DNA from 4 places in the Streptomyces sp. NPDC037054 genome. Region 1 is predicted to be linked to each of the others. Evidence: riboswitches for the same ligand, from Rfam matches in the RefSeq annotation. Region 1 holds a riboswitch; each other region holds the start of a gene.
The links. A riboswitch is a leader RNA that binds a small molecule or an ion and turns the genes downstream of it on or off. The one in region 1 is predicted to bind cyclic di-AMP.

Region 1 (7,508 bases):
GGCGTACTTGGTGAGGAGCAGGCGGGTGCGGCCCGCGGGGGCGACCAGCAGATAGCGCAGGGTGCCCGCGCTCGCCTCACCGGCGACGGCGTCGCCCGCGACGACACCGACCGCCATCGGCAGGAAGAACGGCAGGGTCGCGGCGAGGGCGCTGAAGACCAGGAACAGGCCGTTGTTGGTGACCTGGGAGATGAACGCGGGGCCCTCGCCGCCCCCGCCTCCGCCGCCCGGCGAACCGTCACCGGTCTCGATCTCCACGGCGATCCCGATGAGCACCGGCACGGCGGCCAGCACGCCCAGCAGCGCGAGGGTGCGCCAGCGCCGGAAGGTCGTCGCGAGTTCGTTGCGCAGCAGTCCGAACGTCCACAGGGCGCGCGCCGGGCGGACCACGGCAAGGCCCTCGCGGTCGCCCTCCGGGTGGCTCGTCCCCGCGGTCGTGTCAGCGCGCGACATCGAAGCCCTCCCCCGTCAGCGCCACGAACGCGTCCTCCAGGGAGGCCCGTTCGACGCCGAAGCCGCGGACCCGGACGCCGGCCGTCACCAGCGCGGCGTTCACCTCGGCGAGGTCGCGCTCCGGGGTCCCGCCGGTCACCCGGTCGCCGTCGACCACGACATCGGCGACGCCCTGTTCCTTCAGCACCCGGGCCGCGTCGCCGGTGTCCGGCGTGGTCACCGCGAGCCGCCCGCGCGCCCCGGCAGCCAGGTCGGCGACCGGGCCCTGGGTGAGGAGGCGGCCCCGCGCCATCACGGCGGCGTGCGTGCAGACCTGCTCGATCTCGTCCAGCAGGTGCGAGGAGAGGAACACGGTCGTGCCGTCCGAGGCCAACTCCCGCACCAGCGCGCGGATCTCGCGCATGCCCTGGGGGTCGAGCCCGTTGGTCGGCTCGTCCAGGACCAGCAGCCGGCGCGGTCTCAGCAGCGCGGCGGCCAGCCCCAGCCGCTGCTTCATGCCCAGCGAGTACGCCTTCGCCTTCTTGCCGGCCGCCGCGGCGAGCCCCACCCGCTCCAGCGCCGCCGCGACACGGGCACGCCGGGTGCGGGGGTCGGCGGTCGGATCGGCGGCGTCGTAGCGGATCAGGTTGTCGCGGCCGGAGAGGTGGCCGTACAGCGCGGGCCCCTCGATGAGGGCGCCGATGTGCGGCAGCACGGAGCGCGCGGCCCGGGGCATGGGCTGCCCGAGGACGCGCGCGGTGCCGGAGGTCGGTTCGACGAGCCCCATCAGCATGCGGATGGTGGTGGTCTTGCCCGAGCCGTTCGGGCCGAGGAAGCCGAAGACGCTGCCCGCCGGGACGGTCAGGTCGAGACCGTCCACGGCGAGCTGTCCGCCGCGGAAGCGCTTGGTGAGCGCGCGGGTTTCGACGACGCCGCCGCCGTCCGTGTCAGCCATCGGCTCCCCCGATCCCCCCGCGCCCTGTGCGTACGGGACTTACTTCGCGGCGTCGGCGGCCTTCACGAGGGCGTCCTTCGTGACGGCGCCCACGTAGACCTTGCCGTCGTCGGTGATCAGCGCGTTGACCAGGCGGGTCTTGAAGACCGTGCCGGAGCCGAACTCGCCCTTCACCTTGTCGCCGAGGGAGTCCAGGAAGCCGCCGAACGCGCCGAGCTCACCGGCCTCGGAGCCGGTCGGCAGGCCCTGGCCGCCGGTGTCGAAGGCGGCGACCGCGTTCCAGCCCTCGCCGATGACCTTCAGGCCCTCGGGCTTCTTGCCGAGTTCCTTGCCGAGTTCCTTGTCGAACTCCGCGCCGGGCCTGCCCGTCGGCCGGGGGGCGTGGGTGGTCGTGTCCTCCTCGGTGACCTTGGCGCCCTTGGGCGGCGTGAAGTCGAAGGTCGACGCGGCCGGCCTGGCGAAGCTGACCTTGGTGAAGCCCGCGTCCATGACGGCGGCGCCGCCGGAGGCCGGGGTCAGCGTGAACTTCAGCGGCATGCCGGTCTTCGCGTCCACGGCGACGCTGACGGCGCCGACCGTGGAGCCGGACTGCTTCGGCTCGATCAGCAGCTTGTACGCGTCCCGGCCGGCGACCTGGGCGGTGCCGTCGACCGTGACGGACGTGGTGTCGTCGACGGCCTTCAGGGCCTCCTCGGCGAAGTCCTTCGGCGTGGCCGGGACCTCGTGCTCGCGCTCGCCGCGGCCGGTGTCCTCGGCGGTGGCGTGGTAGACCTCGTTGGACTCGCTGTCGTAGCCCCAGACGTCCTCGCCGTTGTGGATGAGGCTGTACTCGGCGGCGTTCTCCAGCAGGGAGAGCTTCTGCCGGTCCGGGCCGTCGGCGGCGACGCGCAGCGTGTGCGTGCCGTTCGCCAGCTCGGTGAGCCGGGCGGACGGGTCGGCGGACGAGCCGCTGCCGCCGTCCGGGCGGCCGGCGCCCGACAGCAGGCTGTTCTCCAGCCCGCCGAGGTCGGGGAGCCCGAGGTCGGTGCTGATCTTCACGGTGCCGGACAGCTGCTGGACGTCCGACTTCGCGATCTTCTCGATCAGCTGCTGGGCGGTGATCTCCGGGAGGTCGGGGTCACCGGAGTCGGCGAGCGCGGGAACGAGCCCGATGGTCGCGGCCGCCACCCCCATCACCGCTACCGGGACGACGTACCGCGCGGCCTTGCGCCGGCCCGCGCTTCGGTCGTCGGCCTCCCCTGCGGTCGTGGTGTCGTCGGATGCGTACGGTGCCATGTGTGCCTTACCTCCGTCGTCGGCGGCGGCTGTCCGTCTCGTGTCCCCGCGTCTCGTGTACTCGCGCCGGTCCCACCCCGGGCCGCCATTGTCACCCGAATCGGTGAGCAGTGGTGTTGTCCGTGGCATCCATCTGACCAAATCGGCCGCCGAGTTGCGTCAACCCGGGGGCCCAACTCCACGTACACCTGGGGTATGACACGTGGGCCCCGGGACTCCCCCGACCAGTAGGGGTCGGGTCCGGGCGCGGGCCGGCCGACGCCGCCCGGCGGGGGCCGCGGGTCAGCCCGCGCGGTGCACCACGGCGTCGCACAGTTGCATGAGGGCCACCTTGGCGTCGCACTCCCGCAGCGGGGCCAGCGCGGCGCGCGCCTCCTCCGCGTAGCGGACGGTGTCCCGGCGGGCCTGCTCCAGCGCCGGGTGCGCCCGCAGCTCGCGCAGCGCCCGCTGGTGGCGGACGTCGTCGGTCAGGTCGCCGTCCAGCAGCTCGCACAGCGCGAGGTCGTCGGCGAGGCCGAGCCGCGCGGCCCGCTCGCGCAGCCGCAGCACCGGCAGCGTCGCGATGCCCTCGCGCAGGTCGGTGCCGGGCGTCTTGCCGGACTCGGTGGAGTCGGAGGCGATGTCGAGCACGTCGTCCGCGAGCTGGAAGGCGACCCCGAGCCGCTCGCCGTACTGCGTGAGGACGTCCACGACCTGCTCGTCGGCGCCGGACATCATCGCGCCGAACCGGCACGAGACGGCCACCAGCGAGCCCGTCTTGCCGCCGAGCACGTCCAGGTAGTGCTCGACCGGGTCACGGCCGTCCTGCGGTCCGGCCGTCTCCAGGATCTGTCCGGTGACCAGCCGCTCGAACGCGAGGGCCTGCACGCGCACCGCCTCGGGTCCGAGGTCGGCGAGGATCTGTGAGGCGCGGGCGAACAGGAAGTCTCCGGTGAGGACGGCCACCGAGTTGCCCCAGCGGGTGTTCGCGCTGGGCACCCCGCGCCGCACGTCGGCCTCGTCCATCACGTCGTCGTGGTACAGCGTCGCCAGGTGGGTCAGCTCGACGACGACGGCCGACGGCACGATCCCGGGCGCGTACGGGTCGCCGAACTGCGCGGAGAGCATCACGAGCAGCGGACGGAAACGCTTGCCGCCCGCCCGCACCAGGTGCTGGGCGGCCTCGGTGATGAACGGCACCTCGCTCTTGGTTGCTTCGAGCAACCCTTCTTCGACAGCCCTCAAACCGGCCTGGACATCGGCCTCCAGAGCCTGGTCCCGCACGCTCAGCCCGAACGGCCCGACGACGGTCACGAAGGTCTCCTGTCTGCTGGCGCCTACTGGCGATTACCTGTTTGTCGATAGGTCACTGCCATCACTCAAGTCAGCGTATCCGGTCACGTTTCGATCACCGCCAGCGCCCACCCGTCCAGGCCACCAGGTATCGGATCACGACGCGCATATTCTCGATCACTCGATACGCAATGACATAGCCGTTATGTACGACTCGAAACGAATCGTCCGGCAATGCGCCCGCCGACGCGGGCAACCGACTCCGCCGGAGCGGACCGCCACCCCTTCGGCGCACACACTCCCCCCGGCGCCCGTTTTGCCGTGCTTGACACCTCGATCCACCTTGGCCCTAAATGCCTTCGAGACCTTTACCCGTGAGTTGAATCACGCGTTCCCCCCGCCGGACACCGCACTCCCCCGAGGCCCGTATCCGCGCCTCGCGCAAGCGAGTTGAGCCGTGGCGATCGCAAAGGATCAAGTACCCCATACGCACCACACCAAGGTCAACCGGGGCGTTCTGTGATCTCGCCACTTGTTCCCGACATGTGCCCTCGCATACGTTCCCGGCCTGTCGGGCGGACGCCGAATCCTGCCACCGCCCGCACCACCGACGACGAACCCACTCGTACGGCAGGAGCGGGGGACCCAGGTAGGACGCCGGGCCGGTCACAAGACTGGAACGGCTCGGGGTGAAGCCGTGCCTCACGGGCGGCCGGGCACCTCCCGCCCGAACCCGACAGCTCACCTCGCAGGCGTAGGAGAGGAATTCGTCATGCCTGCATTCGGTCAGTCCCGCCGCGCCGGGAACCGCAGCCTCGTCCGCAAGCTCGCCGTCGCCGGAACCGGCGTCGCCGTGCTCGCGCTCCCGCTGGTCGGCGCGACCGGCGCGTCCGCCCACACCACGACCTCGGCGACCGCCGCGACGACGTACCCGGACAACCTCGACGGCTGGATCCGCCAGTCGCTCGCCGTCATGGCGGAGCGCGGCATCCCCGGCTCCTACGAGGGGATCCACCGCAACATCATGCGGGAGTCCTCGGGCAACCCGTACGCCATCAACAACTGGGACTCCAACGCCGCCGCCGGCACCCCGTCCAAGGGCCTGCTCCAGGTGATCGACCCGACGTTCCAGGCGTACCACGTGCCGGGCACCTCGCTCGACCCGTACGACCCGGTCGCGAACATCACCGCCGCCTGCAACTACGCGGCCCAGCGGTACGGCTCCATCGACAACGTCTTCGGGGCCTACTGAGCCGGCCCGCCGGACGCCGGAAACACGCGTTCGAGGACGACGGCGACGCCGTCGTCCTCGTTCGACAGCGTGATCTCGTCCGCGACCGCCCTCAGTTCGGGGTGCGCGTTGGCCATGGCGACGCCGTGCGCGGCCCAGTCGAACATCGGGATGTCGTTGGGCATGTCCCCGAAGGCGATCGTCCGGTCGGCGCCCAGCCCGAGGTGCTCGGCGGCCAGGGCGAGACCGGTCGCCTTGGTGATGCCGCACGGCTGGAGCTCCACGGTGCCCGGCCCGGACATCGTCACCGTCGCGAGGGAGCCGATCACCCCGCGGGCCGTCGCCGCCAACTCGTCGTCCGACAGGCCGTGGTGGCGCAGCAGCACCTTGCTGATCGGCGCCGCCCACAGGTCCTCGCGCCGGTCGACGCGCACGGCCGGCAGGGTGGGGTGCGGCATCAGATAGCCCGGCTCTATCAGCGTGAGCCCGTCCACGCCGTCCTGGTCGACGGCCGCGTACACCTCGCCCACCTCGGCCTCGATCTTGCCGAGCGCCGTCTCGGCCAGCTCCCGGTCCAGGGTGACCGACCACAGCAGGCGGTCCGTGGCGGCGTCGTACACCTGCGCGCCCTGCCCGCACACCGCGAGCCCCGTGCTGCCGAGGTCGGCGAGCAGCGGCCGCACCCGGGGTGCCGGGCGCCCGGTCACGACGAGGTGCCGGGCGCCGGCCCCGGCCGCCCGCGCGAGCGCGGCGCGGGACCGGTCGGAGATGGTGTCGTCACCACGCAGAAGCGTTCCGTCCAGGTCGGTGGCGATAAGGGAGTACGCGAGGGGTGCGGGCATGATCAGAGAATACGGACAACGCGCGCCGTCCCTTCACCGCGGTTTCCCCACCCGCCGTTTCTGATCCCGACCCGCCGTTTCTGATCTTCGCCAGCCGTTTGTGAGCGCGGCAGCTCACCGGCTGATCGGTCCTGTTCGGCGCGGCGCGGCCACGGTCCCGCCGCCCCTGGGGCGCGCGAAGCGTCCGGTTCGGCGGCTTGGCGCCGGTTCGCGGCACCATGCTCCGCTACCTACCCTCGGGGCCGCATTGGGCGGTACCTTCCATGTGTCCAGGGGGGACTTGATCGGGGGGTCGAGTTGAGCGGTGGACGACGCGTACGTGTGCTGACGCCCGAGGCGCTGGGCGAGGCCGACCGGGAACGCTGGCGCGAGCTGCGCGCCGCCGCGCGGGCACCGCGCAACCCGTTCATGGAACCGGAGTTCACCGACGCCGTGGGCCACGTGCGCCCGCGGGCCCGCGTCGCCGTCGTGTACGAGGGGCGCGAGGCCGTCGGCTTCCTGCCCCACGAGCGCGGACGGCTCGGGCAGGGCCGCGCGATCGGACTCGGCGTCTCGGACTGCCAGGGCGCGGTACTGCGACCCGGCCTCCGGCTCGCCACCGCCGAACTGCTGCGCGCCTGCTCGGTGTCCAGCCTCGCCTTCGACAACCTGGAGGCGGAGCAGCACCTCTTCCTCCCGTACGCGGCCGAGGAGCACCCTACCTTCGTCGTCGACGTCGGAAAGGGTTACGAGAGCTACGAGTCCGGCTTGCGCGCCCAGTCGCCGAAGTTCCTCAAGACCACGCTCGCCAAGGAGCGCAGGCTCGGCCGGCAGGCCGGCGACCTGCGGTTCGTGTTCGACGAGCGCGACCCCGCCGCGCTGCGCACCCTCATGGCGTGGAAGTCGGCCCAGTACCGCCGGACGGGCCGGCGCGACCGGTTCGCGCAGGAGTGGATCACCCGGCTCGTGGCCCGGCTCGCGGGGACGCGCGCTGCGCAGTGCACCGGGACGCTCTCCGTGCTGTACGCCGCCGGGCGCCCGGTGGCCGCCCACTTCGGGCTGCGCTCGGCGACGGTGCTGTCCTGCTGGTTCCCGGCGTACGACCCCGGGTTCGCGAAGTACTCACCGGGTCTGGTGCTGCACCTGCGGATGGCCGAGGCCGCGGCGGCCGAGGGCATCGGCCTGCTCGACCTGGGGCGCGGCCGGGCCGAGTACAAGGACGCGCTGAAGACCGGCGAACGTCCCGTGTACGAGGGCGCGGCGACCCGGCCGGGGCCGGGCGCGGCGGCCCACTGGCTGAGCCGCGAACCGGTCCGCCGCGCCCACGGTTTCGTACGCGGCCACCCGCGGCTGGCGTCGCTGGCATCACGGGCGCTGAGGGGCGCGGGGCGGCTGCGGAGGGCGGCATGAGACGTACGGGACGGACGGGGCGCGGCGCTCGCACGCGGGAGGAGATCCGGCGGTTCCTGAGCGTCGGGCCGGTGCAGGTGGCACAGGTGGACGTCACGGCGGCCGGGGTCTC
Region 2 (7,508 bases), on a different contig from region 1:
CAGGGCGGCAGGACGTCCGCCGGGTCGACGCCCTCAGGGGGCAGCGCGGCCAGACACCCGCCGCGGTGACGGAGCGACGGGACACCCCGCCAGGGTGACGGGACGGTGGGACGCCCGCCGGACCGGCGGAGCGGCGAGACGCCCGTCCGAGTGGCCGCTCGTGCCGCCCCGCCACCGCCCTTTCCACGCGCACTGCCCCGCCGTCGCCCCCCTCAGGCCACCGGGGCGATCCGCATCCTGATGTCGTCCGGCGACAGCATGCCCTTGGCCGTCACATGGTCCCCGGAGGACTCGCCGCGCAGCCGGCGCCCGATCCACGGCACCAGGTACTCCCGCGCCCAGTGCACGTCGTCGCGCCGGATCTCCAGCGTGCCGCGCGGCGGCAGCGGCGGCCAGGGCTGCTCCGGGTCGGCCGGGATCTCCAGGCCGAGGACCTGGCCCGCGCGCAGCGCCACGCGGGTGTGCCCCTCCGGGGAGAGGTGCAGCCGGTCCGCGTCCCACGCCCTGCGGTCCTGGATGCTCTTCAGGGACCACAGGTCGAGCACGGGGCAGCCGTACCGGTCCGCGACGGCACGGACGTGACCGTTGTAGGTGGCGATCTTGCCGCGCAGGTGCCTGAGGACGGGCATGGTCCGGGTGTCGAAGCCGGTCGTCACCATCACGGTGCCCGCGACGGCGGTGAGCGCGGCGACCGCCCGCTCGAACCGCTCGGCCACCTCGTCGGGGTCGGTGCCGGGCCGCAGGATGTCGTTGCCCCCGGCGCAGAAGGAGACCAGGTCCGGGGCGAGTTCCACCGCCCTGGGGAGCTGGTCCGCGACGATCTGGTCGAGCAGTTTTCCGCGCACGGCGAGGTTGGTGTACTGGAAGTCGCCCTCGGGCCGCCGGTCGGCGAGCAGTACCGCGAAGCGGTCGGCCCAGCCGACGAACGCCCCGTCGGGGCCGGGGTCGCCCACGCCCTCGGTGAAGCTGTCCCCCACCGCCACGTACGACCCGATCACTGATCTGCTGTCATTCTTCGAATCGTCTGCCACATCGATCCATTTTTCACCGTCGAATGTGACCTACGCGACCGTAGGCAGGGGTTGACGGACGGTGAGATAAGCCACGCCTGAAGTCTTGGTCAACTCGGGAATAGACGGGGCGGGTTATGGGGCGGGTTCACGCGCCGGGAACGGGAACGGGAACGGGAACGCCGAAGGCCGGACCCGGGGATCGGGGTCCGGCCTTCGGCCGCGTGTCAGGCGGGTGGCCGCGCCGAGGGGCGGCCGGTGCGTCAGGCGCCGGGGGCGCCGTGCGAGCGCAGGTACGCCATCGGGTCCACGTCCGAGCCGTAGTCCGGCGTGGTCCGGATCTCGAAGTGCAGGTGCGGACCGGTCGAGTTGCCGGTCGAGCCGGAGAGGCCGACCTGCTGGCCCGCGGTCACGCTCTGACCGGCCGAGACCGACAGGGAGGACAGGTGGGCGTACTGGGCGTAGTGGCCGTCGCTGAGCTTGATGACGACCTGGTTGCCGTACGCGCCCGCCCAGCCGGCGGAGACGACGGTGCCGGCGCCGACGGCCTTCAGGGACGTGCCGGTCGGGACGACGAAGTCGACGCCGGTGTGGTAGCCGCTGGACCACATGCTGCCGGCGACCTTGTAGGCGGTGCCGACGCCGGAGCCGGAGACGGGGAGCGTGAAGCCGGAGGACTGCGCGGCCGGCGCCGCGGCGTTGGCCGACGGCGAGGCGGAGGAGTCGGAGGACGACGACTTCGACGCGGACGACTCGGAGGCGGACGACTTCGTCGACGAACCGGAAGAAGCAGACGAAGGCGACTCGGCCGACGGCTTGGCGGTGGTCGTCGCGGCCTTCTTGCCCAGGGCCAGCTTCTGGCCCGGGAGGATCAGCGAGGGGTCGCTTCCGACGGTCTCGCGGTTGTCCTCGTACAGCTTCTTCCAGCCGCCGCTGACATTCTGCTCGTCGGCGATCTTCGAAAGGTAGTCGCCGCCCTTGACAGTGTAGGTCCGCGGGGCGGAGTTCTTCGCGGCGCTCTTCTCGGGGGCCTTGTTCTGCGCCACCGGAAGGGACTGAACGGCCTTTTCGGAAACCGGCTGCGCGGGGGCGGCGTTGGCGCCGGTGGCCCCGAGAAGCGGAAGCGCGAGTGCGGCGCCGCCGGTTCCGGCGACGGCGATGGATCGGGTGAAACGCTGTGACTTCGTACGGCGGTGCTTACCCTTCGCGGGCATGGCGAATTCCTCTCCGGCGCCTACGAGGTGAGCTGTCGGGTTCGGGCTGGAGATGCCCGGCCGCGTCTGCTGCGCGACTTCACCCCAAGCCAGTTCCGGAGACCGGAACAGGCGGTTGTACCTGTGGGTCCCCCGCTCCTGCCGTACACGGGTCAGTGTGTGCGGGCTTCCGGGCGGCGGCAGGATTAGGCGTCCGTCCGGATCGGTGGCGAACGTAAGCGACCGGATGGCACGGGGACAAGCCCGGGAATGCCTGCGGACGCTTTACCGGCGGCCGTTCGGGACTTTTCCGGTCACCGAGCGTGGATTAAGGATCTTTCGCTCTTCTTCAATCCCCAGGAAATGCACCTGAATTACGTGAACATGGCGACAGCGGATCGTCACGATTATGACGCTGCTCACGCACCACACCCCATCTCCCTTGCTATCGGGGCGCGTTATACCCAAACACTCGATTCGGACTAATGACCCACTGGGCGACATAGAGGCTCACCGGCAAAAGGGTGCCCGATTTCATCCTGTTTGCAGCTGACGGGGGTGATGCGTCCCTCTCTTATGGCCCGGTGGGCGTGTCGTATCGTCGACACGTGCCCGTCGGTGAGCCGCGCCGTCGGGGCCGAGTGGGAGGAGCCCTCGTGACGCAGCAGGTCCCGTCGACCGAGCCCGAGCTGGCCGGAGTGCGCAACTTCCGTGACGTCGGCGGACTGCCGACCGTGGACGGCCGCCGGGTGCGGCACGGCGTGCTGTTCCGCAGCGGCCACCTCGCGCACGCGACGCAGGAGGACGCCGCCTTCCTCGCCTCCCTCGGCCTGCACACGATCTTCGACTTCCGCAACGCGGCCGACCAGAAGCTCGAGGGCCCGGACGTCGAGCTGCCGGGCGTGCGCAATGTGAACCTGCCGCTGAGCGACCCGGCCGACGGTGCCGAGTTCTGGAAGATGGTGCGCGACGGCGACCTCGACCAGCTGCGCGCGATCCTGTCGGACGGCAAGGGCGCGGACCGCATGATCGCCTCGTACCGGATGATCATCAAGGAGCGCACCGCGGAGCACTCCCGGGTGCTGCGGGCGCTCGCCGAGGACAGCGTCCCGGCTCTGATGCACTGCGCGGCGGGCAAGGACCGCGCGGGCCTGTCCGTCGCGGTGACCCTGCTGGCCGTGGGCGTCGAGCGGGACGCGATCGTCGAGGACTACCTGAAGTCCAACGCCAAGCACCGCCGCTACAAGGTGCGCCGCAGCGGCACGTCGGCCTCGGCCTACTCCCCCGAGGTCATGGAGCTGCTCAACCCCCTCTTCGACGCGCGCGCCGAGTACCTCACGGCGGCCTTCGAGACGATCGAGGAGACCTGGGGCGGCGTGGAGGCCTATCTGGAGCAGGGCCTCGGGGTCACACCCGAGACCCGGGAGCGGCTGCGCGAACGCCTCCTCGACTGACGTCCCGGCCGGGGCGGCGGCGGAGCTACTTGGCGCCGACCTCGAAGAGCAGCCAGACGAACGCGGCGAAGACGTGCCCCACGGCGATGTAGATGAACAGCCGCACCCACAGGGCGCGCGGGAACTTCTCCTCGATGTCGCTCATGGCGTCGCTCCGGTGATCGGGCCCAGGCACAGCGTGGCCGTGGGGCTCTGCAGCAGGGTGTGGACGAAGAGGAGCTCGACCCCGTCCGGGCCGTCCGCGGCGATGCGGTGCGGGGTCAGCGAGTCGAAGTGCGCGCTGTCCCCCGGGTCGAGCCGGTGCAGGGTGTCGCCGAGGCGCAGCCGCAGCCGGCCCTTGAGCACGTGCAGCCACTCCTCGCCGGGATGGACGCGCACGATGTCGCCCTGCGCCCCGTACGGCACGCGGACCCGCAGGGCCTGCATGCCGCGTCCGGGCGCCCCTGCCTGCCAGTACGTCCAGCCGCCCGCCGCCGTCGGCTCCATGTCGGCGGCCCGGACGACGGCGTCCCGTTCGGCGGCCCGCTCGCCGAGCAGCTCGGAGACCGTCGTACCGTAGATGCGGGCGAGGGCCAGCAGCATCGGCAGGGACGGCTGGCGCTGCCCCGTCTCCAGCCGGGACAGATGGGCGGGCGACAGGGCGGCGGCGCGGGCCGCGGCCTCCAGGGTGAGGCCCGCGCGGCGGCGCAGGGCGCGAAGCCGGGGCGCGACGAGCGGCCCCGCCTCGGGCGGCCCGTCCGGCGGGTCGGACTCGGGGTGGCTCATGCGTCCATTCAGCCCGAGCCTTGCCTCTCGGGCAAATTTCTTGCCTCAGAGGCAAAAGCCCCGGCGCGAGACCCTTGCGGTCGCCCGGCCGGGGCGGCGGCCGTCAGCGGTTGGCGATCGCCTGCTTCACCAGGGTCCTGCCGAAGTCCCAGATCAGCCCGCCGTCGTGCGCGTCGTCCATGACCGCGGTGAAGGCGTCGACGAACCGGTCGACCTCCCGCTCGCCGATGATCAGCGGCGGGATGAGCTTGATGACCTCCATGTGGTCGCCGGAGACCTGGGTGAGGATACGGTGCTTCTGGAGCAGCGGCACGACCACCATCTGCGCGAACAGTCCCTTGCGGGCGGCCTGGAGCATGGCCCACCGGCTGCGCAGCTTCAGCGAGCGCGGCCGGCCGAACTCGATGCCGATCATCAGGCCCCGGCCGCGGACGTCGGCGAGCATTTCATACCGGTCCACCAGTGCCGCCAGCCGGGACCTCAGCAGCTCGCCGGTGGTGCGGACGCCCGCCACGATCTGCTCGTTCTCCAGCACGGACAGTACGGCGAGGCCCGCCGCCATGGCCTGGGCGTTGGCCCCGAAGCTCGCCGAGTGGACCAGCACGCGGTCCATCGAGGAGTAGACCTTCTTGAAGATCCAGTCCTTGCCCAGCGTGGCACCGACCGGCACGTAGCCGCCGGACAGGGCCTTCGCCACGCACACCAGGTCCGGCTCGACGCCCTCCTCGTGCTGGTACGCGTAGAAGTCGCCGGTGCGGCCGAGGCCGGTCTGCACCTCGTCGGCGATGAGGAGTGCCTTGTGCCGGTGCAGCAGTTCCTGGGCGGCGCGCAGATGGCCGGGCGGCGCCTCGTGCACGCCCTTGCCCTGGATCGGCTCGACAACCAGCGCGGCGACGTCTCCCTTGCGCAACTCCCTTTCCAGCGCGTCGAGATCGCCGAGGGGCACGGCCGTGTCGGGCAGCAGCGGGGCGAAGCCGTCCCGGAAGCCGGCCTCGCCGTTCACCGACAGGGAGCCGGTGGTCAGGCCGTGGAAGGCGTGCTCGCAGTACAGCACGCGCGGCCTGCCGGTTGCGCAGCGGGCGAACTTCAGGGCGCCTTCGACGGCTTCGGTGCCGCTGTTGCCGAAGAAGACACGGTCCAGGTGCGGGCTGTGCGCCAGCAGCCGCTCGGCCAGGAGTCCGGGCAGGGGCTGGCAGTCGAACCGGGTGAGGTCGGCGAGGTCGAGGTCGAGGACGTCGTGCAGCGCCTTGCGGACCACGGGGTGGTGCCGGCCCAGGCCCATCACGCCGAACCCGGCGAGCATGTCCAGGTAGTCGTTGCCGTCGGCGTCCCAGAAGTAGGCGCCCTCGGCGCGCTCGTAGACCTTGTCGAAGCCGATGGTGTGCAGCATGCGCGGGAGCTGGTGGTTGAGGTGCCGGGTGTGCAGCTCGTAGCGCTCGGCTCCGCGTTCGGCCAGCAGCGCGCCGAGGTCGAACTCCCCGGCCTGCGGCGACGACGGCGACGCGGATTCCGCGGTGGTCATTGCGGTTGCTCCTTGGACAGCTCTTCCTTGACGGCCAGGCTCGCGCTGATCCGGCCCGCGATCTCGACGGGCGTGAGGCCGATGTCGGCGAGCACCTCGGCCCGTTTGGCGTGCGCGAGGAACTGCTCCGGGACGCCGAACCGCCGTACGGGCACGTCCACTTCGGCGTCGCCCAGGGCCAGCGCGACGGCCGACCCCACCCCGGCCGCGCGGCTGTTGTCCTCCACGACGGCCACCAGGCGGTGTTCGGCGGCGAGCGGGGGCAGCGCGGGGTCGACGGGCTTGACCCAGCGCGGGTCCACGACGGTGCAGCCGATGCCGCGGGCCTCCAGCAGCTCGGCGGCCCGCAGGCAGACGGGCGCCATCACGCCGACGGCGACCAGCAGGACCTCCGGCCGGCCCGGCGCCCGGTGCAGGACGTCGAGGCCGCCCACCCGGTCCACGGCCGGGATCTCGGGGCCCACGGACTCCTTGGGGAAGCGGACCAGGGTCGGCGCGTCGTGCACGGCGACCGCCTCCCGCAACTGGGCCCGCAGTTGGGCCGCGTCGCGGGGCGCGGCGATCCTGAGGCCGGGGACGACCTGGAGGACGGACAGGTCCCACATGCCGTTGTGGGAGGCCCCGTCGACGCCGGTGACGCCGGCCCGGTCCAGGACGAAGGTGACGCCGCACTTGTGCAGGGCGACGTCCATCAGCAGCTGGTCGAAGGCGCGGTTGAGGAAGGTGGCGTAGACGGCGACGACGGGGTGGAGTCCGCCGGTCGCCAGGCCCGCCGCCGAGACGGCCGCGTGCTGTTCGGCGATGCCGACGTCCCACACCCGGTCCGGGAACCGCTCGGCGAACGCGCCGAGGCCCACCGGGTGCAGCATGGCCGCCGTGATCGCCACGACGTCGTCGCGTTCCTCGCCGATGCGGACGATCTCCTCGCCGAACACCGAGGTCCAGGACGGTCCGGCCGACGGAGTGAGCGGCGCGCAGGTCAGCGGGTCCATCACGCCGACGGTGTGGAAGTGGTCCTCCTCGTTCGCGAGGGCGGGTTCGTAGCCGCGGCCCTTCTCCGTGAGGACGTGCACCAGGACCGGCCCGTGGAAGCGTTTCGCGCGGCGCAGCGCCGACTCGACGGCCCGGGTGTCGTGTCCGTCGATCGGGCCGACGTACTTCAGGCCCAGGTCCTCGAACAGGCACTGCGGGGCGAACGCGTCCTTGAAGCCCTTCTTCGCGCCGTGCAGCGCCTCGTAGACGGTGCCGCCGACCACGGGGGTGCGCTGGAGGACGTCCTTGCCCCAGGCCAGCACCTTCTCGTAGCCGTCGGTGGTGCGCAGCGCGGCGAGGTGGTGGGCGAGGCCGCCGATGGTCGGGGCGTAGGACCGTTCGTTGTCGTTGACGACGACGATCAGCGGCCGGTCCTTGGCGGCCGCGATGTTGTTCAGCGCCTCCCACGCCATGCCGCCGGTCAGGGCGCCGTCGCCGATCACCGCGACGACGTGCCCCAGTTCGCCCCGCACCTCGCGCGCCTTGGCGAGTCCGTCGGCCCAGCCGAGCGCGGTCGAGGCGTGGCTGTTCT
Region 3 (7,508 bases), on a different contig from region 1:
GCGCAGGCCCTCGGCGAGGCAGGCGTCGTAGGTCAGCAGGCCGAGCGATTCGGAGTTGCCGAGGATCGCCACGCGCGGGCCGGTCGGCAGGGGCTGCCGGGCGAGGAGCAGGCCGGCGTCGACCAGTTCGGTGATGGTGTCGACGCGGATCACGCCGGCCTGGCGCAGCAGCTCCGACACCGTGGCGTGCGGCAGCCGGGTCGCCCGGACGGCGTGTCCCGGCGGGGCCGCGCCGCCGTGCCGGGCGCCCTGGACGACGACGAGCGGTTTGGCCGCGGCCGTGCGCCGGGCGAGGCGGGTGAACTTGCGGGGGTTGCCGATCGACTCCAGGTACATCAGGGCGACGTCGGTGTCCGGGTCGTCGTACCAGTACTGGAGGACGTCGTTGCCCGAGACGTCGGCGCGGTTGCCGGAGGAGACGAACGTCGAGACGCCCGTGACGCCGGTGACGCCGCCGCCGCGGCGGTGCAGCCGGGAGAGCAGGGCGATGCCGATGGCGCCGGACTGGGCGAACAGGCCGATGCGGCCGGGCCTCGGCATCTCGGGGGCGAGGGAGGCGTTGAGGCGGACCCGGGCGGAGGTGTTGATGATGCCGAAGGCGTTCGGGCCGATGATCCGCATGCCGTACGTGCGCGCGTGGCGTACGAGTTCGCGCTGGCGCTCGCGGCCCTCGGGACCGCTCTCGGCGTATCCGGCGGAGACCACGACGAGTCCGCGCACGCCGTGCTCGCCGCACTCGGTGACGACCCGCGGCACGTGGTCGGCGGGCACGGCGACGACGGCGAGGTCGACCGGTTCGCCGATGTCGCCGACCGAGCGGTGGGCGAGGACGCCGTCGATCTCCTTCTGCCCTTCCGGCAGGGCCCGGTTCACGGCGTGCAGGCGGCCGGTGAAGCCGGCGTCCCGGATGTTGCCGAGGATGCTGCGGCCCACTCCGCCGGGGGTGCGGCCGACGCCGATGACGGCCACGGAGCCCGGCGTCAGCAGCCGTTGCACGGAGCGGGCCTCGGCGCGGTGTTCGCGCGCGTACTGCACGGCGAGGGAGCGGTCGGTCGGTTCGAGGTCGAACTCCAGGCGGACCACGCCGTCCTCGAAGCTGCGCTTCTGGGTGTAGCCCGCGTCCGTGAACACCTTGATCATTTTGGTGTTGGCGGGCAGCACCTCGGCGGCGAAGCGGCGGATGCCGCGCTCCCGGGCGACTGCCGCGATGTGTTCGAGCAGGGCGGAGGCGACGCCGCGGCCCTGGTGGGCGTCCTGCACGAGGAAGGCGACCTCGGCCTCGTCGGCGGGGGCCGAGGCGGGTGTGCCGTCGGTGCCGATGCGGTCGTAGCGTACGGTGGCGATGAACTCGCCGCCCACCGTGGCCGCGAGTCCCACCCGGTCCACGAAGTCGTGGTGCGTGAAGCGGTGGACGTCCTTCGCGGACAGGCGCGGGTAGGGCGCGAAGAAGCGGTAGTACTTCGACTCGTCGGAGACCTGCTCGTAGAAGCTCACCAGGCGCTCGGCGTCGTCGACGGTGATGGGCCGGACGCGCGCCGTGCCGCCGTCGCGCAGCACCACGTCCGCCTCCCAGTGGGCGGGGTACTCGTGCCGGTCCGACGAGGTCTGCATGGGCCCCAGAGTACGGCTCGCGTACGACAACGGCGCGAGGCAGTCTGTGGAGGAACAGCCGCCACGTCGAGGACGTGGACAATGACGGCACACCGGACCGAGGCCGCGGTCCGGAGCCGATGTGGGAAACTGGTCTAGACAACCCTGAACACCTGAAGGGCAGCATCACATGGCTGAGCGCCGCGTCAACGTCGGCTGGGCCGAGGGTCTCCACGCCCGCCCCGCCTCCATCTTCGTCCGAGCCGCCACGGCCGCAGGCGTCCCGGTGACGATCGCCAAGGCCGGGGGCGACCCCGTCAACGCGGCGTCCATGCTGGCCGTCCTCGGTCTCGGCGCCCAGGGCGGCGAGGAGATCGTGCTGGCGTCCGACGCCGAGGGCGCCGACGCCGCCCTCGACCGTCTGGCGAAGCTGGTCGCCGAGGGACTCGAGGAGCTTCCCGAGACCGTCTGAGCCACCGGGCGACGACAACGACGGAACCGCGCCCCCGCCTTTTCGGCGGGGCGCGGTTCTGTTGTTTTCCGCGGCGCGGATGCGGGCATGCGAAAGCAGCGCGACAGGGAATTCACGCCGCGCGAGAAAAAGGGCACGCCGAATAGCCCTCGCTGAATATCTCTTCTTTGTATACGGCGCTCGTGTTAATGCCGCAGGCTCGGTGTGTTTACGGAATGTTGCGAGTTCCTCACACGGTCCGGGCGCTCGCCCCGGGACCCGAACCGCAGCCGGTGCGCGGCGGCGGAGCGCTCGGTGTGCAGCGCGGTGACGGCACGCGCGCGCTCGCTGTCGCCGCGGGCCACGGCGTCGACGATCGCGCCGTGCTCCGCCCAGGAGTCCGCCGGGTTCGCGGACGCCTCCACCGCGTACATCCACGCGATCTTGTGGCGCAGCTGGGTCAGCATCGAGCCCAGCGCCTGGCTGCCGGCCGCCTGGGCGAGCGTCTCGTGGAACCAGCCGCCCAGGGAGCGCAGGTCGTCGCTGTTGCCGCGCCGGGCGCGCTCCTGGCCGAGCCGGACCAGGCCGCGCAGCACCTTCAGGTGGGCCTCGGTGCGCCGCTGGGCGGCCCGGGAGGCGCCGAGCGGCTCCAGCAGCAGCCGCATCTCCAGCAGGTCGGCGGCCTCCTGCTCGGTCGGTTCGGCCACGCACGCGCCCGCGTGCCGCCGGGTCACCACGAACCCCTCGGCCTCCAGGGTGCGCAGCGCCTCCCGGACGGGGACGCGTGAGACGCCGTAGCGGCGGGCGAGGAGTTCCTCGGTGAGCCGGCTGCCGCGCTCGTAGACACCCGCGACGATGTCGTCCCGGATCGCCGTGCACACCGAGTGCGCCGGAATACGCATGACCGACCTCCGCCTTAATCCCCGTGAAACGCCGACGATGGACGCGTGTTCCGTGACTCTATTGCAATGAGCCGGAATTTCCGACGGCAGGCAGAAATCCATGGACACTTTTTGCGTGCGGGGCGGCCCGAAACGCCGAAAGCCCCGGCCGGTGGGCCGGGGCCGGGCGGGAGACGTTCCCGGGCTTCGGTCGCGTCAGACGCCGACGCCGTGGGAGCGCAGGTAGGCGACGGGGTCGATGTCGGAGCCGTACTCCTGTGACATCCGGGCCTCGAAGTGCAGGTGCGCGCCGGTGACGTTGCCGGTCGCGCCGGACAGGCCGATCTGCGTGCCGGGCGTGACCTGCTGGCCGACCGAGACGCCGATGGACGACAGGTGGCCGTACTGGGTGTACGTGCCGTCGTTCATCCGGATGACGATCTGGTTGCCGTACGCGCCGCCCCAGCCGGCCTCGACGACGGTGCCCATGCCGACCGCACGGACGGGCGTGCCGCTCGCGGCGTGGAAGTCGACGCCGGTGTGGCTGCCGGAGGACCAGACGGCGCCGCCGCTCTTGTAGCCGGTGGAGACGTACGAACCGGCGATCGGCGAGACGTACGTGGTGAGGCGCTTGCGCTCGGCCTCGCGGGCGGCGCGCTCCTTGGCCTCGCGGGCCCGTTCGGCGGCCTCCTCGGCGGCCTGCGCGGCCCTCTCGCGGGCGGCCTCGGCGGCCTTGCGCTCCGCCTCCGCGACCTCGGCGGCGTGCTCCTGGGCCGCGACCTGGGCGTCGATCTGCTCGGCGATCGCGTCGCCGATGTCGACGACGGGGGTGAGACCGGTCTGCTCGGCGGCCGGTTCGGCGGCGAGCGCCGGGGCCGTGAGGGTGCCGACGACGCCGGTGGCGGCGAGGGCCGCCACACCCGCCGCGCGGGCGGTGGAGCGCTGTATGCGGCTGGGACGACGGTGCTTCCCGGTGGCGCGCGTGAACGCCATGTAGAGGCTTGTCCTTTCCTTCCCTCTCGCCTACCGGGTTAGCTGACGGGTTCGGAGCAGGAAGGTCTCCTACGGACCCCCTCGCGGCACGCGCGGGCGTCCGATTCACCCCAGGGACTGCGATGCGGGTCCCCGGCTCCCCTGGCTCGCGCCGTACGGGGACTCGGCGATGGCTGTCCGGTGCCGCGGGTGCGGCGCACTGCCTGACGGACAGCCCGGATGAACCTAAAGGGGACATCTTTCAATCCCCAAACGGATCCGGCCTTTTGTAGCGCATGCCACAGGGCAGACAGGCAGTCTCTCCCCCAATCCTCACCAATTCCGGCATACAGGGGCCCCGGTGGCGCTTCCGCCCCCGGGGCCCCTGGTTCACCCGTGGTTCTGACGGGCCGTCGGCGCGCGTCCTACTCCGCGGAGACCACGCTGACCGCGCCGATGCCTAGGGCCTCGACGGGCGCCTTGATCTGCGCCGCGTCGCCCACGAGGACGGTCACGAGCCGGTCGCCGGGGAAGGCGCTGACGACGGCCGCGGTGGCCTCCACGGTGCCGGTCGCGGCGAGCTGCCGGTACAGCGTGGCCTGGTAGTCGTCGGGCAGGTGCTGCTCGACCTGGTCGGCCAGCGTGCTCGCGACGGCCGCCGCCGTCTCGTACTTGAGCGGCGCGACACCCACCAGGTTCTGCACGGCGACGTCGCGTTCGGCGTCGGTGAGGCCCTGAGCGGCGAGCGTGCGCAGCACCGTCCACAGGTCCGCGAGGGCCGGCCCGGTGTTCGGGGTGTCGACGGAGCCGCTGATGGCGAGCATCGCGGCGCCCGAGCCGTCCGGGGCGGACCGCAGGACCTGCGCGAACGCCCGCACACCGTAGGTGTAGCCCTTCTCCTCGCGCAGGACGCGGTCCAGGCGGGAGGTGAGCGTGCCGCCCAGGCAGTACGTGCCGAGCACCTGCGCCGGCCACACGCGGTCGTGGCGGTCCGGGCCGACGCGGCCGATGAGCAGCTGCGTCTGGACGGCGCCGGGCCGGTCCACGATCACGACGCGGCCGGTGTCGTCGGCGGTCACCGGCGGCACCGGGCGGGCGGCGGCCGTGGAGCCGGTCCACGCGCCGAGCGTATCCGCGAGCAGGGCATCCAGGTCGGTGCCGGTGAGGTCGCCGACGACCACGGCCGTGGCGGTGGCGGGCCGGACGTGCCGCTCGTAGAAGGCGCGCACCGCCGCCGCGTCGACCGCGGCGACCGTGTCCTCGGTGCCCTGGCGAGGGCGCGACATGCGCGAGTCCGCCGGGAACAGCTCCTTGGACAGCTCCTTGGCGGCCCGCCGCGCCGGGTTGGCCAGCTCGTGCGGGATCTCGTCGAGGCGGTTGCGGACGAGCCGCTCGACCTCGCTGTCGGCGAACGCGGGCGCCCTGAGGGCGTCGGCGATCAGGCCGAGGCCCTTGGCCATGCGGGAGGCGGGCACCTCCAGGCTGAGGCGGACGCCGGGGTGGTCGGCGTGCGCGTCGAGCGTGGCGCCGCAGCGCTCCAGCTCGGCGGCGAACTCCTCGGCGGAGTGCTTGTCGGTGCCCTCGGAGAAGGCGCGCGCCATGATCGTGGCGACGCCGTCCAGGCCGGCGGGCTCGGCCTCCAGGGGCGCGTCCAGGAGGATCTCGACGGCGACGACCTGCTGGCCGGGGCGGTGGCAGCGGAGCACCGTGAGGCCGTTGTCGAGCGTGCCGCGCTCGGGCGCCGGGAACGCCCACGGCTTGGGCTCGCCGCCCTGCGGCTGGGGGTGGAAGTCCATGGGGGCCAGGTCGGTCACTTGGCCATCTCCTCGTTCTCGTCGGTGGCGTCGGAGGTGGCGTCGGAGCCGTCGGCGTCCGCTTCGGCTTCGGGCGCCGTCGGCTCGTAGACGAGCACCGCGCGGTTGTCGGGGCGCAGGCGGGCCTTGGCGACCTCCTGGACCTCCTCTGCGGTCACGTCGAGGACACGCTGCACGGCCGTCAGGGCGAGCTGCGGGTCGCCGAACAGGACCGCGTACCGGCACAGTTCGTCGGCGCGGCCCGCGACCGTGCCGAGGCGGTCCAGCCACTCGCGCTCCAACTGGGCCTGGGCGCGCTCCATTTCCTCGGCGGTGGGGCCCTCCTCGGCGAACCGGGCGAGCTCCTCGTCGATCGCGGTCTCGATGACCGGCACCTCCACGTCGCCGGACGTCTTCACGTCCAGCCACCCCAGGGAGGGCGCCCCGGCGAGCCGCAGCAGGCCGAAGCCGGCCGCGACGGCCGTGCGGTCGCGCCGCACCAGGCGGTTGTAGAGGCGGGACGACTCACCGCCGCCGAGGACGGTCAGCGCCAGGTCGGCCGCGTCGCACGCGCGTGTGCCGTCCTGCGGCAGGCGGTAGGCCGCCATCAGCGCCCGCGCGGGGACCTCCTCCTCGACGACCTCGCGCAGCTGCTCGCCCATGACGTCCGGCAGCGTGCCGTCGCGCGGGGCGGGCTTGCCGTCGTGCCCGGGGATGGAGCCGAAGTACTTCTCGATCCAGGCCAGCGTCTGCTCCGGGTCGATGTCGCCGACCACCGAGAGCACGGCGTTGTTGGGCGCGTAGTAGGTCCGGAAGAACGCGCGCGCGTCCTCCAGCGTCGCCGCGTCCAGGTCGGCCATGGAGCCGATCGGAGTGTGGTGGTAGGGGTGGCCCTCGGGGTAGGCGAGGGCGGTCAGCTTCTCGAACGCCGTGCCGTACGGCACGTTGTCGTAGCGCTGGCGGCGTTCGTTCTTGACGACGTCGCGCTGGTTCTCCATCGACTCCTCGTCGAGGGCGGCCAGCAGGGAGCCCATGCGGTCGGCCTCCAGCCAGAGGGCGAGCTCCAGCTGGTGGGCGGGCATGGTCTCGAAGTAGTTGGTGCGCTCGAAACTGGTGGTGCCGTTGAGCGAGCCGCCCGCGCCCTGCACCAGCTCGAAGTGACCGTTGCCCTTGACCTGGGCGGAGCCCTGGAACATCAGGTGCTCGAAAAGGTGAGCCAGGCCGGTGCGCCCCTTGACTTCGTGGCGCGAGCCGACGTCGTACCAGAGGCACACCGCCGCGACCGGGGTCAGATGGTCCTCGGAGAGCACCACGCGCAGGCCGTTGGCCAGGCGGTGCTCGGTCGCTGTCAGGCCGCCGGAGCCTGCCTGGGCTGTGGCCGTGTGACCCATGGGCATGTACGTCCCTTCGATCGCGGAACAACAATGGAAAACCGCAGAATGCTGCCGGTCCTGCCACTGTATGCAAGCGTGCGGACCCGCGGCGAAGTTCCCGCAGCGCGTACGCCGAGAGCGAGAAGCGGGTTCCCCCGTGCGAGGGCGTAACCTGCGGGCAGCGCCGGGCCGGGGCCCCCGTCTCGGGTCCTGGTCGGTCGCTGTCAGTGCCGCGGTCCACAATGGTCCGCGTCAGACCCGTCCGTTCACGCTTCAGCAAGAGTGAGCCGGAGGGGCGACGTGAGCGCCCCGTAGGCGAACGACCGGAAATCAGAAGGAGCCGGCAGCGATGGCCCGCCGTAGTACGAAGACCCCGCCGCCCGACGACTCGTACGAGGAGAAGATCCTCGACATCGACGTCGTCGACGAGATGCAGGGCTCCTTCCTC
Region 4 (7,508 bases), on a different contig from region 1:
CTACGCCCCGGTCGCCGTCCTGGCCGTCCTGGGCTTCGCCGCGACCTGGTGGCTGGCGTCGGCCCGCCACTGGTTCCTCAACCCGGACCACGAACGCACCCGGTCCCGCGAGGCGGCCCGCGCGGGAACACCCGAACCGGTGGATCCGTAAGCCACGTCCGTCCCAAGGCGCCACCCGCACGGCCGCGCCGCCATCGCGGCGCGGCCGGGTCCGCTTCCGCGGCGCGGCCGGGTCGCGATACCCGATCGGACACACGGCCTCGTCCCGCTATGCTCGGGGAGGCAACATCGCCTGGGCCCTTAGCTCAATTGGCAGAGCAGTGGACTTTTAATCCATTGGTTGTGGGTTCGAGTCCCACAGGGCCTACGACAACGCTCCCGGCTCGGCAGGTTCGAGCCGGGGGCTCCGTCGTTGCGGAGAATGGTGGCCATGTCTCTGCCGTACGTCCTGCTGTCCGCCGCCGTCTCCCTCGACGGCTACCTGGACGACACCGGCCCCGAGCGGCTGCTGCTGTCCGGGCCGGCCGACTTCGACCGGGTCGACGAGGTGCGGGCGTCCGTCGACGCGATCCTCGTCGGCGCCGGCACGATCCGCGCCGACAACCCCCGGCTGCTCGTCAACTCGCCCGAGCGCCGAGCCGCCCGCCGTGCCGCCGGGCGGCCCGCATACCCGCTCAAGGTCACCGTCAGCGGGTCGGGCGACCTCGACCCGGCGGCCAACTTCTGGCACACCGGCGGCGACAAGGTCCTCTACTCCACCGACGAGGGCGCCGGCCGGGCCCGGCGGCTCGGCATCGCCGCCGACGTCGTCCCGCTCGGCCCGTCCCTCGACTGGCGCGCGCTGCTGGAGCACCTGCACGACGTGCGCGGCGTCGGGCGGCTCATGGTCGAGGGCGGCGGCACCGTCCACACCCAGCTCCTCCAGCAGGGCCTCGCCGACGAACTCCAGCTCGTCGTCGCCCCGCTGTTCGTCGGCGACCCGGGCGCGCCCCGCATGTTCGGGCCCGGCGGCTACCAGGGCGGCCGGCTGCGGCTCGTGGAGACCCGGCGCCTGGAGGACGTCGTCCTGCTCCGCTACGAGCCCACCGCGCCCGGCACGGGCGCCGTGCCGTCCGCCGCCGACCGGCACCGGCTCGCCCTGGCCTGCGACCTGGCGGCGCTGTGCCCGCCGTCGGCGACCGCGTTCAGCGTCGGGGCCGTGGTGGTCGCCGCCGACGGGACCGAACTCGCGCGCGGGCACTCGCGGGAGGCCGGTGACCCCGTCGTGCACGCCGAGGAGGCCGCCCTCGCCAAGCTCGACCCCGCCGATCCGAGGCTCGCCTCCGCGACGGTCTACAGCAGCCTCGAACCCTGCGCCCGCCGCGCCTCCCGGCCCCGGCCCTGCGCCCGCCTGATCCTCGACGCCGGGGTCCGCCGTGTGGTGACCGCCTGGCGGGAGCCGGACACCTTCGTCACGGGCGCCGACGGCAGCGGCGTGCTGGCGGCGGCGGGCGTCGACGTCGTCGTGCTGCCCGAGTACGAGGAGCGGGCCACGGCGCCCAACCGGCATCTGCTGGACCCGCCCGCCTGACGGCACGCCGTGGCCGACTCCCTTCGGCCCATCAGATCCTGCGCCCCGCATGCCACCGCGTCACGCTGCCAGTGAACCGGCACGCGCGGTGACGCGGAGGGAGTCGTGATGGGGTCAGTGAGGTCGAAGGGGCGAAGGGGGCCGGGGGAGTCCACGAGGCCGGCCGGGCGGGGGCGTTCCGTGAGCCGCGGCGGCGAATCCGTCGGACCGGCGGCGCGGCGGCGTCGTACGGCCGCACTCCTCGCCCTTCCCCTCGCCGCCGCCCTCCTCGCCTCCTGCGGGACCGAGGGGCCGGATGGCCGGGCCATGGCGCGCACCCTGCCCGCCGACGCCGACTTCACGCACCCCGGCGTCCTCGTCGGCAAGGACCAGCTGACCGCCGTACGGGAGAACGTGACCGCGGGCAGGCAGCCGTGGCTGAAGGCCTACCTCGGCATGCGGGACAGCAAGTACGGCTCCTACAAGTACCGTCCCCGGCCCCACGAGACGGTCACCTGCGCCGCCGGCGGGACGCCCGGCCGCGGATGCGCCGAGGAGCGCGCCGACGCCATCGCCGCGTACACGCAGGCCCTGCTGTTCACGGTCACCGGCAAGCGGCAGCACGCCGTCAAGGCCAGGGAGATCATGGACGCCTGGTCCGGCAGGCTGAAGGGGCACGGCATCCAGGACGCCGGGTGGGCCGCCACCACGTGGGCGCGGGCCGCGGAGATCGTGCGGCACACGCCGGGCGCGGGCTGGCCCGCCGAGCGGGTCCGGCGCTTCGAGGACATGCTGCGCAGCGTCCACCTGCCCGCCGTCAGCCGGAACCCCCCGCGGGGCGGCGGCAGTCAGGACCTCGTGATGACCGACGCGCAGCTCTCGATCGCCGTGTTCCTGGAGGACCGCAAGGCCTTCGACCGGGCCCTGACGCGGTTCCGGGCGCGCGTGCCCGCCTACTTCTCCGGGCAGAAGGGCGTGACGCGGGACACCTGCCGCGGCCTCGGGCAGGTCGGCCGTGGCATCGCCGCCACCTCCCACATCGCCGAGACCGCCTGGCACCAGGGCGTCGACCTGTACGACGAGGTCAAGGACCGGCTGACGGCCGCGCTCGCGCTGCACGCACGTCAGCAGCTCGGCGAGCGCGTGGCCGCCGGGCCGTGCGGCGAGCGGGCCGGCGGCGGGGGCAGGAACGGCGGCGCCGGGAGGGCGGGCGGTTCCCTGGGGCCCGGTCTGGAGGTCGCCCTGCACCACCTGGAGGACCGGCTCGGCGGTTCCGTCCCGGCGGCGCACCGGCTCGCGGCCGGGACGGCGCGGTCCGCCGCGACGGACCATCTGTCCGTGGCCTGGGAGAACCTGACCCACGCCGCGAAGCCGGGCGAGAAGCCCGCCGGACAGCCATGATGCGGGCCCGCAAACAAACCGTGGTGCTGAGGGCTCCGCGGATGACGTACACTGGAGTCACAACGACGCGGGGTGGAGCAGCTCGGTAGCTCGCTGGGCTCATAACCCAGAGGTCGCAGGTTCAAATCCTGTCCCCGCTACTGAAGGTCAAGGGCCGGAATCCGAAAGGGTTCCGGCCCTCGGTGTTTCCGCCCGCGGCCTTCGGTGTTTTCCGCCCACGACGCCCACGCTCCGTGACGGACTCGTCCCCCTCCGATAACAACTGACACACCATCAGTTTCCGAGATGTGTTTACGCTGCGTGCGCAAGGTGTGTGCGGGGTGGTCAACTCGCCCGTTTTTCACCGGTCGTGACAGGTACGTCCGCGCGGAAATCGTTAATGATCAAGAGGAACAGCTTGGAATCCGCGCCCCGCGTCTATTAACGTTCGATAACGCAGCGCGGTCGTCCCAGCCGTCACAGAAGGCGGCTCCGTGCTCACGCGCCGAATCCCGCGAGGGAACCGGGGAACCACCACCCTGGGGTGAATCGCGCGTAGGTCCTCGTGGCAGCATGACGGATATACGCGCGTAGGAGACCTTCCTGCTCCGAACCCGTCAGCTAACCCGGTAGGCGGAGAAGGAAGGAAAGGAGTACGCCCACGTGGCGTCCAACCGGCCTGCCCCTGAGGCCCCGTTCGTGCCGAGCCAGCGCACCGCAGACACCTTCGGCTACGGCGAATACCGCAGCGACGAGGGCCCGTTCGAGGAGTGGAACCCCACCGAGGAGTCCATCCGCCCGGTACGCGGCAGGCATCGCGTCGCCAAGCAGCGCGGCGGCGGGCTCGCCCGCAGCTCCACGGTTCTCGGCGTCGGCGTCATAGCCGCCGTCGGCGCGGGCGGCATGGCCACCGCGCAGACCGGCAAGCCGCCGGTGTCGATCTCCATGCCGGACCTCCCCAACGTGGGTTCCCTGATCTCGGACGACGACACCTCCGAGGGCACCGCCAATCCGCTCAGCGGCGTGGGCGTCGCCTCGGCCGCCACCGCCGACCAGAGCACCGCCGACGCCGGCGAGGCGCTGCGGGCCCGGATCATGGCGCAGGCCGAGCAGCAGCAGAGCCAGGCCGAGGACAAGGCCGCCGAGGCCGCCGCCGAAGCCGCCGCGAAGGCCGCTGCCGAGGCGGCCGCCAAGGCGGAGAAGGAGGCCGAGGAGAAGGCCGCCGCCGCCAAGGCGAAGGCCGAGGAGGAGGCCCGCAAGAAGGCCGAGGCCGAGCGGCTCGCCGAACTGGCCCGCCAGTACACGCTGCCGACCTCCTCGTACACCGTCAGCTCCGTCTTCGGGCAGGCCGGCGCGATGTGGTCCTCCGGGTACCACACCGGCGCCGACTTCGCCGCGCCCACCGGCACGCTCCTCAAGGCGGTCCACACGGGCACCATCACCGAGGCGGGCTGGGCCGGCTCCTACGGCTACCGCACCATCCTCACCCTCGAGGACGGCACGGAGATCTGGTACTGCCACCAGTCGTCGATCAGCGTCAGCGTCGGCCAGAAGGTCACCACCGGAGACGTCATCGGCCGCGTCGGCGCCACCGGCAACGTCACCGGGGCCCACCTCCACATGGAGGTCCACCCGGACGGTGCCGACGGCGGCATCGACCCGCTGGCGTGGCTGCGCAGCAAGGGTCTCAACCCCTGACGTGGGATTCCTCCTCACGCACGACTGACGTGGAGTTCCCGCACGACTGACGTGGGGTTCCCCGCACGTATGACGCGGGGTGCCCCCACGCGTCTCTGACGCGGAGCTCCCCGACGCACGTCCCTCCCGACCCCGGCGGTCCTGGCGGCAACCCCCCGACGTCAGGGCTGCCGGTCACGCGTGCCCGCGCGGCGTTCGCGTGGCGTTGCGCGATCTTTGCGGGCGGTGCGGAATGGGCGCCCCCGCAACGGCCGTTGACGTACGGCATGACTACTCTTCGCAAGCTCGGCTCGTCCGACCTCGAAGTCTTCCCCCTCGCCCTCGGCGGCAACGTCTTCGGCTGGACCGCCGACGAGACGGCGTCCTTCGCCGTCCTCGACGCCTACACGGAGGCGGGCGGTAACTTCGTCGACACCGCCGACTCCTACTCGGCGTGGGCCGACGGCAACAGCGGCGGCGAGTCCGAGACCATCATCGGCAAGTGGCTCAAGGCCCGCGGCAACCGCTCCGACGTCGTCGTCGCCACCAAGGTCAGCCAGCACCCCGACTACCAGGGCCTGACCGCCGCCAACATCAAGGCCGCCGCCGACGCCTCCCTGCGCCGCCTCGGCACCGACCACATCGACCTCTACTACACGCACTTCGACAAGCCCGAGGTGCCGGTCGAGGAGATCGTCGGCGCCCTGGACGAGCTGGTGCGGGCCGGGAAGGTCCGGCACATCGCCGCCTCCAACATCACGCCCGAGCGGCTGCGGGCCTCCCTGGAGTTCTCCGACCGCGAGGGCCTCGCCCGCTATGTGGCACTCCAGCCCCACTACAACCTGGTCTCCCGCGACACCTACGAGGGCGGCCTGCGCGACCTCGCCGAGCGGGCCGGCCTCGCCGCCGTGCCGTACTACGCGCTGGCCTCCGGCTTCCTGACCGGCAAGTACCGGCCCGGCACGACCGTGGACAGCCCGCGCGCGGGCGGCGCCGCCAAGCACCTCGAGACCGAGCGCGGGCGCCGGGTGCTCGCCGCCCTCGACGAGGTCGCCGCCGCGCACGACGCGCCGGTCGCCACCGTGGCGCTGGCCTGGCTCGCCGCGCAGCCGACCGTCGCCGCCCCGATCGCCTCCGCCCGCACGGTGGAACAGCTCCCGGACCTGCTGGGGGTGGCGGAGCTGACCCTCACCGACGACGAGGTGACGCGGCTGACACGGGCGTCGGAGTAACGCCCGGCGCCGGTGCGGCCGGTGCGGTCCCTATGACTGGTACGGGTTGTACGCGGGATACGGCGCGGCCTGGCCATACGCGGCCTGGCCATACGCGGCCTGGCCGTACGCGGCCTGGCCGTAGGCCGCCTGTCCAGGCGCGGGGTGTCCGTGCGCGGGGTGTCCGTGCGGGGGCTGTCCGTATGCCGGCTGGCCGTACGCGGGTTGGCCGTATGCCGGTTGGCCGTACGGGGGCTGCCCGTGGCGCGTCTGCCCGTGGCCCGTCTGTCCGTAGGCCGTCTGCCCGTGGGCGGCCTGGCCGTACGGGGTGGGGCCGTGGGGCGGCGGGCCGTGCGTCGGCCAGGGCGTCACGTACGGCGTCGGCGGCAGGTGGACCGGGATCGGCGGCGCCGTGACCCGGGCGGCGTGCTCCAGGGCCGGGCGTGCGGCGTCCCGGCGGGCCCACAGCTCGTTCAGCAGCTCCCGCTCCCGGTTCACGAAGCCCGCGCCGGCCTTGCCCTGCCGCCCGCGGTGCCGCAGGAACGCCAGCGACGTCGCGTACGCCTCGTACTGGGCGACCTCCCGCGCCGCCGCCTTCCCGGCGTGCTTGCGCGCGTACTTCCGCGCGATCCGGCGGGCCCGCATCGAGCCCAGCGCGAACGGCTCCGGCGGCGTCAGCCAGCCCGCGACCGCGTAGGCCGGCAGCTCGGTCCGCACGGTGCGCAGCTCCCGCTGCCGCGTCCAGATCACCAGCCACGTCAGAAGCCCGAACGCGGGCACCATGAACGCGGCGTACACGGCGATGAACCCGAACTGCCCGAACGTGGTGGAGCCGTTCCAGAACGCGTGCATGCCCATCGCGAGCAGCAGCCCGGCCAGCGGCGGCGCCACGCGCCGCGGCATCCGCCGGTCGCCCGACAGCGCGGTCATGCCGAAGCCGATGCCGGTGAGGACCGTGAACAGCGGGTGCGCGAAGGGCGACATGACGATGCGGACGAAGAAGGTCGCCGCGGTGACGGAGGCGAGGCCGCTGTCGCCGGTGAGCTGGTCGGTTCCGAACGCGGTGCCGAGATAGAGGATGTTCTCGGTGAACGCGAAGCCGGTGGCGGTGACCCCGGCTATCACCACGCCGTCGAGGATGCCGGTGAAGTCCCGTCTGCGGAACAGGAAGACGAGGAGGACGGCGGCGGCCTTGGCGCTCTCCTCGACGACCGGCGCTATCACGGTCGCCCCGAGGGTGTCGGCGCCGGACGGGTCAGCGGTCGCCGTCGCTATCCATTGGGTCGCGAAGCTGTTGGCGACGATCGCTATCAGCGCCGCCGCGCAGGCGCCCCAGGCGAACGCGAACACCAGGTTCCGCCAGGGGCCGGGCTCGACCCGGTCGAGCCAGCGGAACGCGGCTATGAGCAGCGGCACCGGCAGGACGGCGAGGCCGAGGCCGACCAGGAAGCCCTCCGTGCCGGTCTGTTCGCGGACCAGGGCGAGGATGACGAGTCCGGATATGGCGAGGAGCGCGCTCAGCGCGCCGTACCGCACCCACCTGCGCTGCCACCAGTGCGCGTGCCGCAGGGTGCCGTCGGTGGGAGCGCTGGGCGGCGCCGGGTACGGGGGACAGGTGGCCACGGCAAGGACCCTAACGAGTCGAGGGCGACGCCCGCCGGACGAGACGGGCTCAGGCGTCGGCGGGGAGT

Region 2: it holds a riboswitch for cyclic di-AMP, as region 1 does, so the genes downstream of both, ACZ7D7_RS16525 (M23 family metallopeptidase) here and ACZ7D7_RS04355 (transglycosylase SLT domain-containing protein) in region 1, are expected to answer to the same signal.
Region 3: it holds a riboswitch for cyclic di-AMP, as region 1 does, so the genes downstream of both, ACZ7D7_RS25310 (M23 family metallopeptidase) here and ACZ7D7_RS04355 (transglycosylase SLT domain-containing protein) in region 1, are expected to answer to the same signal.
Region 4: it holds a riboswitch for cyclic di-AMP, as region 1 does, so the genes downstream of both, ACZ7D7_RS21680 (M23 family metallopeptidase) here and ACZ7D7_RS04355 (transglycosylase SLT domain-containing protein) in region 1, are expected to answer to the same signal.

The regions. Positions count from the first base shown of each region.
Region 1 covers NZ_JBVJSJ010000001.1:983,610-991,117, forward strand. The annotation lists gene ACZ7D7_RS04335 (ABC transporter permease) at 1-453, opposite strand, end outside; gene ACZ7D7_RS04340 (ABC transporter ATP-binding protein) at 440-1,387, opposite strand; gene ACZ7D7_RS04345 (LolA family protein) at 1,427-2,662, opposite strand; gene ACZ7D7_RS04350 (polyprenyl synthetase family protein) at 2,945-3,955, opposite strand; cyclic di-AMP (ydaO/yuaA leader) riboswitch at 4,536-4,702, shown strand; gene ACZ7D7_RS04355 (transglycosylase SLT domain-containing protein) at 4,707-5,186, shown strand; gene ACZ7D7_RS04360 (HAD family hydrolase) at 5,180-6,007, opposite strand; gene ACZ7D7_RS04365 (GNAT family N-acetyltransferase) at 6,329-7,396, shown strand; gene ACZ7D7_RS04370 (glycosyltransferase family 2 protein) at 7,393-7,508, shown strand, end outside.
Region 2 covers NZ_JBVJSJ010000006.1:178,938-186,445, reverse strand. The annotation lists gene ACZ7D7_RS16530 (SGNH/GDSL hydrolase family protein) at 213-998, opposite strand; gene ACZ7D7_RS16525 (M23 family metallopeptidase) at 1,274-2,224, opposite strand; cyclic di-AMP (ydaO/yuaA leader) riboswitch at 2,227-2,392, opposite strand; gene ACZ7D7_RS16520 (tyrosine-protein phosphatase) at 2,860-3,657, shown strand; gene ACZ7D7_RS16515 (DUF6126 family protein) at 3,683-3,802, opposite strand; gene ACZ7D7_RS16510 (helix-turn-helix domain-containing protein) at 3,799-4,422, opposite strand; gene ACZ7D7_RS16505 (aspartate aminotransferase family protein) at 4,526-5,944, opposite strand; gene dxs (1-deoxy-D-xylulose-5-phosphate synthase) at 5,941-7,508, opposite strand, start outside.
Region 3 covers NZ_JBVJSJ010000011.1:180,139-187,646, reverse strand. The annotation lists gene ACZ7D7_RS25325 (bifunctional acetate--CoA ligase family protein/GNAT family N-acetyltransferase) at 1-1,611, opposite strand, end outside; gene ACZ7D7_RS25320 (HPr family phosphocarrier protein) at 1,781-2,062, shown strand; gene ACZ7D7_RS25315 (GntR family transcriptional regulator) at 2,248-2,943, opposite strand; gene ACZ7D7_RS25310 (M23 family metallopeptidase) at 3,139-3,915, opposite strand; cyclic di-AMP (ydaO/yuaA leader) riboswitch at 3,928-4,094, opposite strand; gene ACZ7D7_RS25305 (M16 family metallopeptidase) at 4,320-5,708, opposite strand; gene ACZ7D7_RS25300 (M16 family metallopeptidase) at 5,705-7,084, opposite strand; gene ACZ7D7_RS25295 (DNA gyrase/topoisomerase IV subunit A) at 7,410-7,508, shown strand, end outside.
Region 4 covers NZ_JBVJSJ010000008.1:353,772-361,279, forward strand. The annotation lists gene ACZ7D7_RS21655 (amino acid permease) at 1-151, shown strand, start outside; tRNA gene ACZ7D7_RS21660 (tRNA-Lys) at 295-367, shown strand; gene ACZ7D7_RS21665 (dihydrofolate reductase family protein) at 431-1,570, shown strand; gene ACZ7D7_RS21670 (alginate lyase family protein) at 1,751-2,950, shown strand; tRNA gene ACZ7D7_RS21675 (tRNA-Met) at 3,017-3,090, shown strand; cyclic di-AMP (ydaO/yuaA leader) riboswitch at 3,423-3,580, shown strand; gene ACZ7D7_RS21680 (M23 family metallopeptidase) at 3,593-4,627, shown strand; gene ACZ7D7_RS21685 (aldo/keto reductase) at 4,894-5,838, shown strand; gene ACZ7D7_RS21690 (PrsW family intramembrane metalloprotease) at 5,869-7,440, opposite strand; gene trmB (tRNA (guanosine(46)-N7)-methyltransferase TrmB) at 7,490-7,508, opposite strand, start outside.